DNA from 2 places in the Streptococcus sp. DTU_2020_1001019_1_SI_AUS_MUR_006 genome. Region 2 is predicted to be linked to the other one. Evidence: predicted binding sites of a transcription regulator. Region 2 holds the regulator's gene; the other holds the start of a gene.
The links. Region 2 encodes HrcA, which represses chaperone genes, less so after heat shock. Its sites were predicted from a motif close to TTAGCACTCNNNNNNNNNGAGTGCTAA; they were not measured.

Region 1: a site for HrcA is predicted at 2,285-2,311, ahead of RRU92_RS08535 (ATP-dependent Clp protease ATP-binding subunit). Genes of this name have one in related genera too.

Annotation. Positions count from the first base shown of each region.
Region 1 covers NZ_CP135436.1:1,781,083-1,789,026, forward strand. The annotation lists gene RRU92_RS08515 (bifunctional methylenetetrahydrofolate dehydrogenase/methenyltetrahydrofolate cyclohydrolase) at 1-56, opposite strand, end outside; gene RRU92_RS08520 (amino acid ABC transporter ATP-binding protein) at 189-923, opposite strand; gene RRU92_RS08525 (amino acid ABC transporter permease) at 923-1,606, opposite strand; gene RRU92_RS08530 (DUF1797 family protein) at 1,803-2,033, shown strand; gene RRU92_RS08535 (ATP-dependent Clp protease ATP-binding subunit) at 2,430-4,682, shown strand; gene RRU92_RS08540 (NUDIX hydrolase) at 4,771-5,220, shown strand; gene RRU92_RS08545 (DUF1827 family protein) at 5,284-5,583, shown strand; gene RRU92_RS08550 (GNAT family N-acetyltransferase) at 5,810-6,442, shown strand; gene metK (methionine adenosyltransferase) at 6,476-7,666, opposite strand; gene RRU92_RS08560 (GntR family transcriptional regulator) at 7,905-7,944, opposite strand, start outside.
Region 2 covers NZ_CP135436.1:922,297-930,240, forward strand. The annotation lists gene glnA (type I glutamate--ammonia ligase) at 8-1,354, shown strand; gene RRU92_RS04530 (PadR family transcriptional regulator) at 1,474-1,794, shown strand; gene RRU92_RS04535 (DUF2812 domain-containing protein) at 1,794-2,369, shown strand; gene RRU92_RS04540 (DUF2812 domain-containing protein) at 2,404-2,916, shown strand; gene hrcA (heat-inducible transcriptional repressor HrcA) at 3,078-4,112, shown strand; gene grpE (nucleotide exchange factor GrpE) at 4,139-4,654, shown strand; gene dnaK (molecular chaperone DnaK) at 5,024-6,847, shown strand; gene RRU92_RS04560 (DJ-1/PfpI family protein) at 7,046-7,678, shown strand; gene dnaJ (molecular chaperone DnaJ) at 7,833-7,944, shown strand, end outside.

The DNA of each region.
Region 1 (7,944 bases), 860 kb from region 2:
GCCAATTGTCCTTGTAGCTTGGCTGCTAAAGCCTTGCCATCAATAATCTGTGTCATGTGTTTTCTCTTTTCTAACAAATATCTTCTATTATATCAAAAAAACACTTGTTCCTCTAACACTTCTTACCTAAGAGACCTTATAGTCTGAAACTATAAGAAAAAGCCCCCTTGGAGCTTTTCATGATATTCTTACAAAACCTTACTCAAGAAATCCTTGGTTCTTTGTTCTTGGGTTTGTTCAAAGACTTGCTCTGGAGTTCCATCTTCGACAACAACACCGTCAGCCATAAAGATGACGCGGTCTGCCACTTCACGCGCAAAGCCCATCTCATGCGTTACGATGACCATGGTCATTCCTGACTTGGCAAGTTCTTGCATAACCGCTAGTACTTCCCCTACCATTTCTGGGTCTAGGGCAGAAGTCGGTTCATCAAAGAGTAGGACATCTGGTTCCATGGCAAGACCACGAGCAATAGCGATACGTTGTTGCTGTCCACCAGACAAACTTTGTGGATAAGCATCTGCCTTATCTGGTAAACCAACCTTTTCCAAGAGCTCATGCGCTCTCTTTTCAGCAACTTCCTTACTTTCCCCTTTGGTCTTGATAGGAGAAAGCGTGATGTTATCCTTCACTGTCATATTAGGGAAGAGATTGAACTGTTGGAAAACCATTCCCATCTTTTCACGCATGGCAAAGAGGTCGTTTTTCTTATCTGTAATGTCTACTCCTTCAAAGATAACCTTTCCTTTTGTCGCTTCTTCAAGGAGATTCATAGAGCGAAGGAGGGTTGACTTACCGCTACCAGATGGTCCGATAATCACCACAACTTCCCCTTTTTTGATTTCAAGATCAATCCCTTTTAAAACTTCATTCTTCCCAAAGTTTTTATGAAGGTTTTCAATTTTTATAAGCGTTTCAGTCATTATTTTTTCTCTCCTTGTCCCATACGATTTTCAAAAGCTTTCAAGGCTAGTGTCAAGATAGAGGTCATAATCAAGTAGTAAAAGGCTGCAAATAAGAGTGGAGTTAAAGGCAAGTAGGTGGTTGTTGACACCGTGGTAGCTCCATTCCACAATTCCATGACACCGATTGCTGACAAGAGTGAACTATCCTTGATAATGGTAATAAACTCATTCCCCAAGGCCGGCAAGATATTCTTGATAGCCTGTGGCAAGATGACATAGCGCATGGCATTTTTAGGACGAATCCCTAGAGAGTAAGCCGCCTCTAATTGACCTTTAGGTACTGCATTGATACCAGCACGAACTGTTTCTGATACATAGGCACCACTATTCATAGAGATAATGATAATCCCTGGAATCAAACGTGAAAAATCAACTCCCAAAACTCCAATCTGAATTGTCGGAGCATTGATATGCATAAGAGCAAAAGCAATCATGATCTGTACCATCATAGGTGTTCCACGGAAAATCCAAATATAAACATTGGCAAGCCAAGCTATGGGCTTCATTTTCGAACGTTGAGCAAAAGCCAAGACTACCCCTAAAATTGTCCCCAAAAAGACAACCAAAACAGAGATCAAGACTGTTACGAGAGCACCATAGTTAAAATATGGCAGATATTTAGGTAAAAAAGAAAAATTCATAAATCCACTACTTTCTAATTTCTAACTTAAAACTTGTATGAGTATAACATATTTTGAATAAAAATGCAATCTTTTTCCTTTCATTTTCAATAAAATTTCAAAGAAAATAGAAATAGCGAGAAATCTTAGTTTTTTCTAGTCAAGTGGATACTCTTTATGGTAAAATAGTAACGATAAGAAATGGAGGAGAATCAAAATGGAATCACATTTGGTTAGAATCATCAACCGCCTAGAAGCAATGACAAAAGATGGTGGTAACTTAAAACGTAACTTTGAGCGCGAGGGAGTTGTTGTAGCTGAAGTTGCTTTTAACCATGATGAAGAAAATGGCCCAATCTTTACACTTCGTGATGTTGAAGCGCGTGAAACATATACTTTTGACAGCATCGACTTGATTGCGATGGAAATTTACGAACTTCTATACTAATAATAGATATACAGAGGTTGGGACAAAAGATCCCGACCTCACTTTTTATTAGCAATCAAACTTTGACGCGGTAGCTGATTGGACTTTTCGTTCGTCTTTTAGACTCCCAAAACTCCTAATCATCTTCGCGAGGCTGGGACTACGAAATCGAGACTTTGTCTATCGATTTCTGTCCCACCGCCTTTCACCAACGAGAATCCTTTTTGTATGACAAATAGGATTTTTTTCTTGCTATCAAAATATTCTCCAGATTAGCGCTCTACTATTTACAGTGCTAGTATCCAATCTTTTTACTTGAATTGCCCAATAATCATGATATAATTAAATTATATACTTGTTTGACTATTTTTGACCTTTTAGATTTAGTCAAGACTAAGAAAGAAATGAGGTGGCGGTATGCTCTGTCAAAACTGTAAAATCAATGACTCAACGATTCATCTTTATACCAATCTCAATGGACAACAAAAGCAAATCGACCTTTGTCAAAATTGCTACAAAATTATCAAAACAGATCCTAACAATAGCTTATTCAAGGGCATTACAGATTTAAACAACCGTGATTTTGATCCATTTGGAGACTTCTTTAACGATCTCAACAACTTTAGACCTTCTTCTAATAACAACAATATCCCCCCAACCCAGTCAGGGGGTGGATACGGTGGAAATGGTGGCTATGGTTCCCAAAATCGTGGTCCTGCCCAAACCCCACCACCAATCCAGGAAAAAGGACTCTTGGATGAATATGGTATCAATGTCACTGAGATTGCCCGTCGTGGAAATATTGACCCTGTAATTGGCCGTGACGAAGAGATTATCCGTGTCATTGAAATCCTCAACCGCAGAACAAAAAACAACCCTGTCCTCATCGGTGAGCCTGGTGTTGGTAAGACAGCCGTTGTAGAAGGTTTAGCTCAGAAAATTGTTGACGGTGATGTTCCACATAAGCTTCAAGGGAAAGAAGTGATCCGCTTAGATGTCGTTAGCCTTGTTCAAGGAACAGGTATCCGAGGTCAGTTTGAAGAGCGCATGCAAAAACTCATGGAAGAAATTCGTGATCGCGAGGATGTTATCCTCTTTATCGACGAAATTCATGAGATTGTCGGTGCTGGTTCAGCAGGAGAAGGGAATATGGATGCAGGAAATATCCTAAAACCAGCTCTTGCTCGTGGCGAACTCCAGTTAGTAGGTGCTACTACTCTCAATGAATACCGTATCATTGAAAAAGACGCTGCCCTTGAGCGCCGTATGCAGCCTGTTAAGGTAGATGAACCAACTGTTGAAGAAACCATTATTATTCTTAAGGGGATTCAAAAGAAATACGAAGATTATCACCACGTTCATTATACTGATGGGGCTATCGAAGCGGCCGCTACTCTTTCTAATCGCTACATCCAAGACCGTTTCTTGCCAGACAAGGCTATTGACCTTCTAGATGAAGCTGGTTCAAAAATGAACTTAACCTTGAATTTTGTAGATCCTAAGGTCATCGACCAACGCTTAATCGAGGCAGAAAATCTCAAGGCACAAGCAACCCGCGATGAAGATTTTGAAAAAGCAGCCTACTTCCGTGACCAGATTGCCAAATATAAGGAAATGCAAAAGACCAAGGTAACAGATCAGGATACTCCAATCATCAGTGAAAAGACAATCGAACACATCATCGAGCAAAAGACTAATATTCCAGTTGGTGATTTGAAAGAAAAAGAACAGTCTCAACTTATCAATCTAGCAGATGACCTCAAGTCTCATGTTATTGGCCAAGACGATGCAGTAGATAAGATTGCTAAGGCTATCCGTCGTAACCGTGTTGGTTTAGGTACTCCAAACCGTCCAATTGGTAGCTTCCTCTTTGTTGGTCCTACCGGTGTCGGTAAGACAGAACTTTCTAAACAACTGGCCATCGAACTCTTTGGTTCTGCTGATAGCATGATTCGCTTTGATATGAGTGAATACATGGAAAAACACAGCGTTGCTAAACTCGTTGGTGCCCCTCCGGGATACGTAGGTTATGATGAAGCTGGACAATTGACTGAAAAAGTTCGTCGTAACCCCTACTCACTGATCCTCCTAGACGAGGTTGAAAAAGCCCATCCAGATGTTATGCATATGTTCCTCCAAGTCTTGGATGATGGCCGTTTAACGGATGGTCAAGGTCGCACTGTTAGCTTTAAAGATGCCATCATTATCATGACCTCAAATGCAGGTACAGGTAAGGCAGAAGCTAGTGTTGGATTTGGTGCTGCTAGAGAAGGCCGTACTAACTCTGTCCTTGGGGAATTAGGCAACTTCTTTAGTCCAGAATTTATGAACCGTTTTGATGGCATTATCGAATTCAAGGCTCTCAGCAAGGAAAATCTCCTTCAAATCGTTGACCTCATGTTAGATGATGTCAATAAACGACTCTCCAGTAATAACATCCATTTAGATGTGACAGATAAGGTTAAGGAGAAACTCGTAGACCTTGGCTACGATCCAAAAATGGGAGCTCGCCCGCTTCGTCGTACAATCCAAGATTATATCGAAGATGCGATTACGGACTACTACCTTGAAAATCCAAGCGAGAAAAACCTCAAAGCCGTCATGACTAGCAATGGTAAAATCATGATTAAATCAAAAAATAAATTGGAAACAGTTGACTCAAATGACTAATTCCACATACTAAAAGAATGTTCTTACTTGACAGTAAGAGCATTCTTTACTATTATAGTAAGAAAGCGCACACATAAAGGAGAAATTTATGACAAATCCAACCTTTGGAGAAAAAAAAGAGGGTGTAACCTACAAAACTAGATATGGTGTTTATGCAGTCATTCCTAACTCAGCACATGAAAAGATTATCCTCGTTCAAGCTCCAAATGGTGCATGGTTCTTGCCTGGTGGCGAGATTGAAGCAGGTGAAAATCATTTTGAAGCTTTAAAACGAGAACTGATTGAAGAATTAGGTTTTACAGCTGAGATTGGTACTTATTATGGACAAGCAGATGAGTATTTCTATTCCAGCCATCGCGATACCTACTACTACAATCCAGCCTATCTCTACGAAGCTACTTCTTATCAAGAAATCCAAAAACCTTTGGAGGACTTCAATCACCTAGCTTGGTTCCCAATTGATGAAGCTATTTCAAACTTAAAACGTGGCAGTCATAAATGGGCAATTGAAGCTTGGAAAAAACAGCATCAAGTTTAAATTAACTTTTCCAATTTTCCCAAAAAGTGCTATAATAGACATAGAAACACAGGAGGAAAGCCTATGAAGCTCATCAACACTACTAATTCTCACTCAAACCTTGTTAAAAGCCAACTGGAGAGTACCGACGCTACACTCGTAGAAGTCTACTCTGCAGGCAACACTGATGTTATCTTTACTCAGGCACCGCTTCATTATGAAATCCTCATTTCCAATAAACATCGTGCTATCCGCGAACAAGAAATGGAAAAAATCCAAGAATTTTTCTTGAATCGCAAGATTGACAAGCAAAATATCGATGAAGCTAATATCAAGACCCTCTACTCTGAAAAATTGATTGAAATCTCAATCCCTACAAAATAAAACTTAACAATATTTGGACTACACTCTAAAAATTCTAACTTTTTAGAGTGTTCTTTGTTTGTCTAATCCGATATTCTAGAATCAGATTCAGTATTACAGAAAGAGTTTTCTAACAATCCTTCAACTTACTAAATTGGGTACTATTTTTGTAAAAACTCGGTACTTAATCATCAAAATAATTAATTCTACTATTATAATTTACTAACATTCAAAAAGGAGCTCATCAATGGGGAAAATAGTATACAGAAAGGCAAGGCTAGACAAATACCAAAAAATTGGAAAAATAGTAGCCGACAGCTTCTTTGACTATCCATTTTTAACTCTAATCATAGATGATCTCAAGAAACCTGAAAACTATCCTGCTTTTTTAGAACTATTGGAAAGTCTCCTGACTCGCCTCTATATCAAAGAAGAGACCTGTTTAGTAGCTGAACAAGACGGAGAAATCCTGGCTGTCGCCTTATTACAACAAAATGATTTTTCTATCCTATCTTACTTGCTAAATGGTGTCATAAAACTATTTCGCTACATTAGCCCTCGAATTTTTTTGAAGTATCTTGATTTAGTAGACCGTTCCGAAGAACATTTGAAAAAATCAAATAGCTTTGACTGGTATTTGATGCTCCTTGCGGTCAATCCATCTGTTAAAGGACAAGGAGTGGGCAGTGCTTTTCTTAGAGACGCAGTTGAGCCTTATGTCAAATCCAAGGGTTGCAAGCGCTTAGGGCTCATTACCAGTACAGAAAAAAATGTTCCATTCTATAAAAAGAATGATTATGTATTGCTAGATTTTATGGAGTTAGAGTACGGGACTAAGTCCATTGGTAACTGGGCTTTTTTAAAGACTATCAATAAATAACAAAAAAGGAGTTTAAATCAACTCCTTTTTACTTTATTTAACTGCTTCTTTCAAGGCATCAACCTTATCCAAGCGTTCCCATGGAAGATCGATATCTGTACGTCCCATGTGTCCATAAGCCGCTGTTTGACGGTAGATTGGACGTTTGAGATCAAGCATTTGGATGATTCCTGCTGGACGAAGGTCAAAGATTTGACGTGCTGCTTTTTCAAGCTTGCTTTCAGCTACTGTTCCAGTACCAAAAGTATCGATACGAACAGATACAGGTTGAGCTACACCAATGGCATAAGCCAATTGAACTTCTGCCTTCTTAGCAAGTCCTGCTGCAACGATGTTTTTTGCAATGTAGCGAGCTGCATAAGAAGCTGAACGGTCAACCTTAGTGGCATCTTTACCAGAGAAGGCACCACCACCATGACGTGAGTATCCACCATAAGTATCCACGATGATCTTACGACCTGTCAAACCTGAGTCTCCTTGAGGTCCTCCGATAACGAAACGACCTGTTGGATTGATAAAGAATTTAGTCTCATCATCAAGATAAGAAGCTGGAATGACTTCTTTGATAACCTTGTTAATCACATCTTCATGAATTTGTTCATTGCTCACTTCTGGATCGTGTTGAGTTGAAATAACGACTGTATCCACGCGCACTGGCTGGTCATTTTCATCATATTCAACAGTAACTTGAGATTTAGCATCTGGACGAAGATAGCTAATTTCACCAGACTTACGAAGCTCTGCTAAACGACGAACCAACTTGTGACTGAGTGAGATTGGAAGCGGCATAAGTTCTTCAGTTTCATTAACCGCAAAACCAAACATGAGACCTTGGTCTCCAGCTCCAATCAAATCAAGTGGATCTTGATCAGCATTTCCACGAACTTCCAAGGCTTCATTAACACCTTGGGCGATATCAGGAGATTGTTCTACCAATGATGGGTGAACTCCTACGGTCTCAGCAGAAAATCCATACTCTGTATTAGTATAGCCAATCTCTGCAATCGTATCACGTACCACACGGTTAATATCTACATAGGCATTGGTCGAAATTTCACCAAAAACATGAACTGAACCAGTATAAACAGCTGTTTCAGCAGCAACGTGGGCTTCTGGATCCTGCTCTAAAATAGCATCCAAGATAGCATCTGAAATTTGGTCTGCAATCTTATCTGGATGCCCCTCAGATACAGATTCAGACGTGAATAATTTACGTTCTGACATAAAAATGTCCCCCCTTAAAAAATATTCGTTATAGAGTTACAAAGTACTGGTAGAGAATCGATAAACGACCTTCACTACCACCTTATCGGGACCATATAACCTAACTATTATAACACGAATCTTTGAAAAATACTCGTATGATTACTTTTTTTCTCAGAAGGAAAATATTTTCTAATCCAAACCAAATAAAAAAACTCTTAAAGTAGATCTGATTTTACTCCAAGAGTATTGTTAAAAACTAATTATTTTCTAGATAAAACTCAAAACGTTCTCCAACG
Region 2 (7,944 bases):
AAAAACCATGCCAATCACAGCTGCAGATATTCGTCGTGAAGTTAAGGAAAAAAATGTAACCTTTATCCGTCTCATGTTTTCAGATATTTTGGGAACTATGAAAAACGTCGAAATTCCTGCTACAGATGAACAACTAGACAAGGTCTTGTCAAACAAGGCTATGTTTGATGGATCTTCTATTGAAGGGTTTGTTCGTATCAACGAATCAGATATGTACCTATACCCTGACCTGGACACTTGGACAGTCTTTCCTTGGGGAGATGAGAACGGTAGTGTCGCAGGATTGATCTGTGATGTCTATACAACAGAAGGGGAACCATTTGCAGGAGATCCTCGTGGAAACCTCAAACGTGCTCTTCGTCACATGGAAGAAGTTGGATTCAAATCTTTCAACCTTGGACCAGAGCCAGAATTCTTCCTATTTAAGCTTGATGAAAATGGAGATCCAACTCTTGAGGTAAATGACAAGGGTGGTTACTTTGATTTGGCGCCTACAGACCTTGCTGACAACACTCGTCGTGAGATTGTTAACGTCTTGACCAAAATGGGATTTGAAGTTGAAGCAAGTCACCACGAAGTTGCTGTAGGCCAACATGAGATTGACTTTAAGTACGATGAAGTTCTTCGCGCTTGTGATAAGATTCAAATCTTTAAACTAGTTGTAAAAACAATTGCCCGTAAACATGGTCTCTATGCAACCTTTATGGCTAAACCAAAATTTGGTATCGCTGGTTCAGGTATGCACTGTAATATGTCCTTGTTTGATGCTGAAGGAAACAATGCCTTCTTTGATCCAAATGATCCAAAAGGAATGCAATTGTCAGAAACTGCTTACTACTTCCTTGGTGGTTTGATCAAACATGCCTACAACTATACAGCTATCATGAACCCAACCGTTAACTCATACAAACGTTTGGTTCCAGGCTACGAAGCCCCTGTTTACATCGCTTGGGCTGGCCGTAACCGTTCACCACTTGTCCGCGTACCAGCATCACGCGGAATGGGAACACGTTTGGAGTTGCGTTCAGTGGACCCAATGGCGAACCCATATATTGCTATGGCTGTTCTTTTAGAAGTTGGTTTGAACGGTATCGAAAACAAAATTGAAGCACCAGCACCAATCGAGGAAAACATCTACATCATGACTGCAGAAGAGCGTAAAGAGGCTGGCATTACTGACCTTCCATCAACTCTTCACAACGCTTTGAAGGCTTTGACAGAAGACGAAGTGGTTAAAGCAGCTCTAGGTGAACACATCTACACTAGCTTCCTTGAAGCTAAACGCATCGAGTGGGCGAGCTATGCAACCTTTGTCTCACAATGGGAAATTGATAACTACCTAGATCTATACTAATAATAAATCAGAAAGATTGTCCGTGAGGACGATCTTTTTTTCTTGTATTTTATATCGAGGTGTGATATATTTTATATAACGAAGTGCGATATATCGAACTAAATAGGAGGTCTGATTAAATGGAATTAACAGATAAGATTAGGCGGGTTTACCTTCCCATGACTGAAACGGGATTTTATATTCTGTTTTGTCTGCAAAAGGAGAACCATGGCTATGGTATTACGCAAAAGGTCAAAGAAATGACAGATTCACAGGTTTCGATTAGTCCTGGGACTATGTATGGAACCCTATCGAAGATGGAAAAGGATGGTTTGATTTCCTTTGTCCGAGAAGAGGAAAAACGTAAAATCTATCAGATAACAGACTTAGGAAGAAAAGTTTTAGAGATTGAGTTGAAACGTATTGAACGGCTCTATAGAAACAGTCGGGAGGAGCTTTGATGGAAAAGAAAGTTGTTTATAGGATTTGTACCATTGCGGATTATGATAGAGAGGCACTCTATCTCAGAGAAATGCATGCTCAGGGCTGGAAACTTAAGGAAGTAAGTTATTCTAACTTAGTAGTTGCGGTTAAGTATACATTTGAAAAGTGCCAACCGGAGCAGGTGGTTTATCAGTTGGACTTTTATCCTATGAAAAAATCAGAGAGAGCTTCCTATTTACAACTATTTAAAGATTGTGGGTGGGAGCATATTACAGACTTTAATGGTTTTTCCTATTTTAGAAAACCTTATTATCGAATTGAATCAGATGCCGAGTTTGAAATTTATAATGATGCGGCCGGGAAGTTAGCTATGGTCAAGCGCATTTTAATAATGCGGATGCTTCCTGTCTTGCTTCTCTTTTCAGCGCTACTACCGGTTTTCTCAAAGTTACTCAGTGGAAGAGGTTCTTTCAGTTGGGGAATGTTTTTGATTGTTAGCGTAGACTGTACTTTATTGATAGTTTTTTCGATTCAGATTTCTTATATTTGTTGGAGATTGTTTCAAAAATGGAAAGAATTATCCGATAAATAAAATCAAGCATGTTTTCTAATTTGGAGGTCAGACAATGAATAGCAAAGTACAATTTCGAATGTTTACCATTTTTGATTTGGATAAGGTAGAAGATTATTTGCATGAGATGCATTTGAAAGGTTGGAAATTTAAATCGAATCGTTTTGGCTTTTTCTATTTTGAACAATGCCGACCAGATGATGTAGTTTACCGTGTGTGGAATACTAGCTACCTTAGAAAAAATGAGGTGGATTTACAAAGTATTAAGGATAGAGGATGGGAATTTGTGGAAAATTGTTCTTATTCTGTTTTTCGAAAAGCAACTTGTGATGTAGATTCAAATGATCAATCTTTCATGGACAATCGTCTTCGATGGGCTGATGTGAAATCTAGACTTCGTACATCTACAGTTTCTATCTCTGGTGGTCTTGTTGTTTGTATGAGTCTGTTTCGCGAAAGTCTCTCTCAGTCTTTCTTCCTTATTTTTGCCCTTTATGCCCTCGTGATTTCTTACCTAATCTATAGTTTTTATAGACTTAAAAAGAAATATCTTGAGAATGTAAGATAATTTTCTAGGTCCTCAGACTGATTTTTAGCACTCTTGGTAAAAGAGTGCTAATTTTTTGAGTTTTTGTCTTGACATTCTTTTCTAAGGGTGTATAATAGAATCATAAGTTAGCACTTGGAGGTTACGAGTGCTAAAAAGATCTATCAGAGAGGAGTGACGAGATGGTTACGGAACGTCAGCAGAGTATTTTAAATCTGATTATTGACATCTTTACCAAAACGCACGAACCTGTTGGATCTAAGGCCTTGCAAGAGTCTATCAACTCTAGTAGTGCTACCATTCGAAATGACATGGCAGCTCTAGAAAAGCAAGGTTTGCTTGAAAAGGCACATACTTCCAGTGGTCGGATGCCGAGTGTGGCTGGATTTCAATACTATGTCAAACACTCCTTATCCTTCGACCGTTTAGCTGAAAATCAAGTTTATGAGATTGTAAAAGCATTTGATCAAGAATTCTTCAAGCTTGAGGATATTCTTCAAGAGGCAACGAGAATCTTGACAGACTTGAGTGGTTGTACGGTTGTAGCACTGGATGTAGAACCAAGTAGGCAGAAGCTAACAGCTTTTGACATCGTTGTTCTCGGACAACACACAGCTCTTGCTGTTTTTACGCTTGATGAGTCTAGAACAGTTACCAGTCAGTTTTTGATTCCGAGAAATTTCTTGCAGGAGGATTTGAACCGCCTCAAGACCATGATTCAAGAACGTTTCCTGGATCAGACTGTTTTGGATATTCACTACAAGATTCGGACAGAGATTCCGCAGATTATCCAACGTTACTTTACAACAACGGATAACGTCATGGACCTCGTTGAACATATCTTCAAAGAAATGTTCAATGAAAATATCGTGGTTTCTGGCAAAGTCAATCTTTTGAATTTCGCAAATCTAGCAGCTTATCAGTTTTTTGATCAGCCACAAAAAGTAGCTTTGGAAATTCGAGAGAATCTGATTGGCGACCAGATGCAAAGTGTCCGAGTTGCGGATAGCCAAGAATCTTGTCTTGCTGACCTAGCAGTGATTAGCAGTAAGTTCCTGATTCCCTATCGTGGATTTGGAATTCTTGCGATTATTGGTCCAGTCAATTTGAATTATCAACAATTGGTTAATCAACTCAATGTTGTCAATCGAGTTCTAACTATGAAGTTGACGGATTTTTACCGCTATCTCAGCAGCAATCACTATGAAGTGAATTAAGATTGAAATCATTAAAGGAGGCGAAAATGGCCCAAGATATTAAAAATGAAGAAGTAAAAGAAGAGGAAGTTGTGGAAACAGCTGAAGAAACAACTTCTGAGAAGTCTGAATTGGACTTGGCAAATGAACGTGCCGAAGAATTTGAAAACAAATATCTTCGAGCTCATGCAGAAATGCAAAACATTCAGCGCCGTGCCAATGAAGAACGTCAACTCTTGCAACGCTATCGCAGCCAAGATTTGGCAAAAGCAATCTTGCCATCACTGGATAACCTCGAACGTGCCCTTGCCGTTGAAGGATTGACAGATGATGTGAAGAAGGGCTTGGAAATGGTTCAAGAAAGTTTGGTACATGCTCTGAAAGAAGAAGGAATTGAAGAAATTCCAGCAGATGGTGAATTTGACCATAACTACCACATGGCCATTCAAACAGTCCCAGCGGATGACGAACATCCAGCAGACACCATCGCACAAGTCTTCCAAAAAGGCTACAAACTCCATGACCGTATCTTAAGACCGGCTATGGTAGTGGTTTATAACTAGGCAATTCTGACGGTAGCTAAAGCAACTCGTCAGAAAACGGCAATCGCTATGGCGTTTGCCTAGCCTCCTTACTAACTCGTCGTCGAAATAATATCGATTTCGACTCCTCGTGTCGTAACATTCATAATAAAAACCTTGTCCGAAATGACACTAAACTATGAAAGAAAGATAAAAATGGTTCAGCTTTGCCAATAGTGAGCGAAGCGAACCAAAGGCGATATTCTTCGCCGTGGCGGTATTTTCGCAAACTTTTAGACCTGAGGCTCAAAGTTTAGTCAAAGAGATTGACGAAGTCAAGCTCTGACGGCGTCGCCACTTAAGAAGAGCATCAAAAAGAAAAAAAGAAGATAAATTTAAGGAGAAAAACACATGTCTAAAATTATCGGTATTGACTTAGGTACAACAAACTCAGCAGTAGCAGTTCTTGAAGGAACTGAAAGCAAAATCATCGCAAACCCAGAAGGAAACCGCACAACTCCATCTGTAGTTTCATTCAAAAATGGTGAAATCATCGTTGGTGACGCAGCAAAACGTCAAGCAGTAACAAACCCAGATACAGTCATCTCTATCAAATCTAAGATGGGTACTTCTGAAAAAGTTTCTGCTAACGGTAAAGAATACACTCCACAAGAAATCTCAGCTATGATTCTTCAATACTTGAAAGGTTATGCTGAAGAATACCTTGGTGAAAAAGTAACTAAAGCAGTTATCACAGTTCCAGCTTACTTTAACGATGCTCAACGTCAAGCAACTAAAGACGCTGGTAAAATTGCTGGTCTTGAAGTAGAACGTATCGTCAACGAACCAACTGCAGCAGCCCTTGCATACGGTTTGGACAAGACTGACAAAGAAGAAAAAATCTTGGTATTCGACCTTGGTGGTGGTACATTCGACGTATCTATCCTTGAATTAGGTGATGGTGTCTTTGATGTATTGGCAACTGCAGGGGATAACAAACTCGGTGGTGACGACTTTGACCAAAAAATCATCGACCACTTGGTAGCAGAATTCAAGAAAGAAAACGGCATCGACTTGTCAACAGACAAGATGGCGCTTCAACGTTTGAAAGACGCAGCTGAAAAAGCGAAGAAAGACCTTTCTGGTGTGACTTCAACTCAAATCAGCTTGCCGTTCATCACTGCTGGTGAAGCTGGACCTCTTCACTTGGAAATGACCTTGACTCGTGCCAAATTTGACGATTTGACTCGTGACCTTGTAGAACGTACAAAAGTTCCAGTTCGTCAAGCTCTTTCAGATGCAGGTTTAAGTTTGTCAGAAATCGACGAAGTTATCCTTGTTGGTGGTTCAACTCGTATCCCAGCCGTTGTAGAAGCTGTTAAGGCTGAAACTGGTAAAGAACCAAACAAATCAGTTAACCCTGATGAAGTAGTTGCTATGGGTGCTGCCATCCAAGGTGGTGTCATCACTGGTGATGTCAAAGACGTTGTCCTTCTTGACGTAACACCATTGTCACTTGGTATCGAAACAATGGGTGGAGTATTTACAAAACTCATCGACCGCAACACTACTATTCCAACATCTAAATCACAAGTCTTCTCAACTGCAGCAGACAACCAACCAGCCGTTGATATCCACGTTCTTCAAGGTGAACGCCCAATGGCGGCAGATAACAAGACTCTTGGACGCTTCCAATTGACTGATATCCCAGCTGCACCTCGTGGTATCCCACAAATCGAAGTTACATTTGACATCGATAAGAACGGTATCGTATCTGTTAAGGCCAAAGATCTTGGAACTCAAAAAGAACAAACAATTGTTATCCAATCTAACTCAGGTTTGACAGACGAAGAAATCGACCGCATGATGAAAGATGCAGAAGCTAACGCTGAAGCAGATAAGAAACGTAAAGAAGAAGTTGATCTTCGTAACGAAGTAGACCAAGCTATCTTTGCGACTGAAAAGACAATCAAGGAAACTGAAGGTAAAGGCTTCGACGCAGAACGTGACGCTGCTCAAGCTGCTCTTGATGAGCTTAAGAAAGCTCAAGAAGACAACAACTTGGATGACATGAAAGCAAAACTTGAAGCATTGAACGAAAAAGCTCAAGGACTTGCTGTGAAACTCTACGAACAAGCCGCAGCAGCACAACAAGCTCAAGCAGGAGCAGAAGGCGCACAAGCAACAGGAAACGCAGGCGATGACGTCGTAGACGGAGAGTTTACGGAAAAATAAAATAGTCCAGTGGACTATTTTATCCCGAGCTTGAAAATCGGGGAGCGAGGCGTTAATAATGACTGTTCACTCTAATGATTGTCATTCTACGGCAATCGCTATGGCGCCTTGCCTAAACGCCTAACTAGCAAATGATAGGAAGAAATCCAGAGGTTGCAACCCAGCCTCTGTTTTTCGGTAAAATAGAGGATGTTACGTATGAAAAAAGTACTTTGTATCATTTATCCTAATTTTTCTCTCTATGAGATAACCGCTTTAACAAGTACTTTAGCTCTGTCTTTTGACGTCACGATTGATTATGTCGCTTCAGATCACTCGATGGTGGTCTCTGAGGATGGTTTGCCCTGTCAACCGACCAAAACACTGGATCAAATAAACCTAGAAGATTATTCTTGTATCATTTTGCCAGGAATGGTAAATATAGGTCCTGCTCTACGCGATGAGAAATTGATTTCGTTTTTGAGGGACCTTGGTGAGCAAGATATCCTCATTGCAGCCATTTCTTCAGCGCCCCTTTTATTGGCGAAAGCAGGCTTGTTGAAGGACACGAAATTTACAGGCGGAATTTGGCAAAACTTCTTTGACTATTTTGAATTTCTTCCACGTGAAAATTTCCAGCCAAAAGTTCTTGTGCGAGATAAACAAATCATTACGGCTATAGGCTTTGCGCACCAAGAGTTTGCAAGGAAAGTGATTCTAAGTTTAGGGTTGGCAGAGAATACGGACAACTATTTTAAAGAACAGAACGAATATGCTGAAGAGGATTTGATATTTACTCTATCGGACCAAGAGTTTGATCAAGTGAAGCAGAGTATAGAAAACAGCCTCTAAAGATTTACTTATAAATTATAGAAAGGAACAAAGAGCGTTCGGGGAATTGAACTCGAGCGGAAAGCTTGGAAATTAGATAAACCTCCTAAGAAATCAGGATTTCTTGTCGGTTTCCTAAATTTCAGTCGCTTTCTGTTCGCTCTTAGTATCTTGTATGAACAATACTGAATTTTACGACCGTTTGGGCGTTTCGAAAAATGCGTCTCAAGATGAGATCAAGAAAGCCTATCGGAAATTATCTAAAAAATATCATCCAGATATCAACA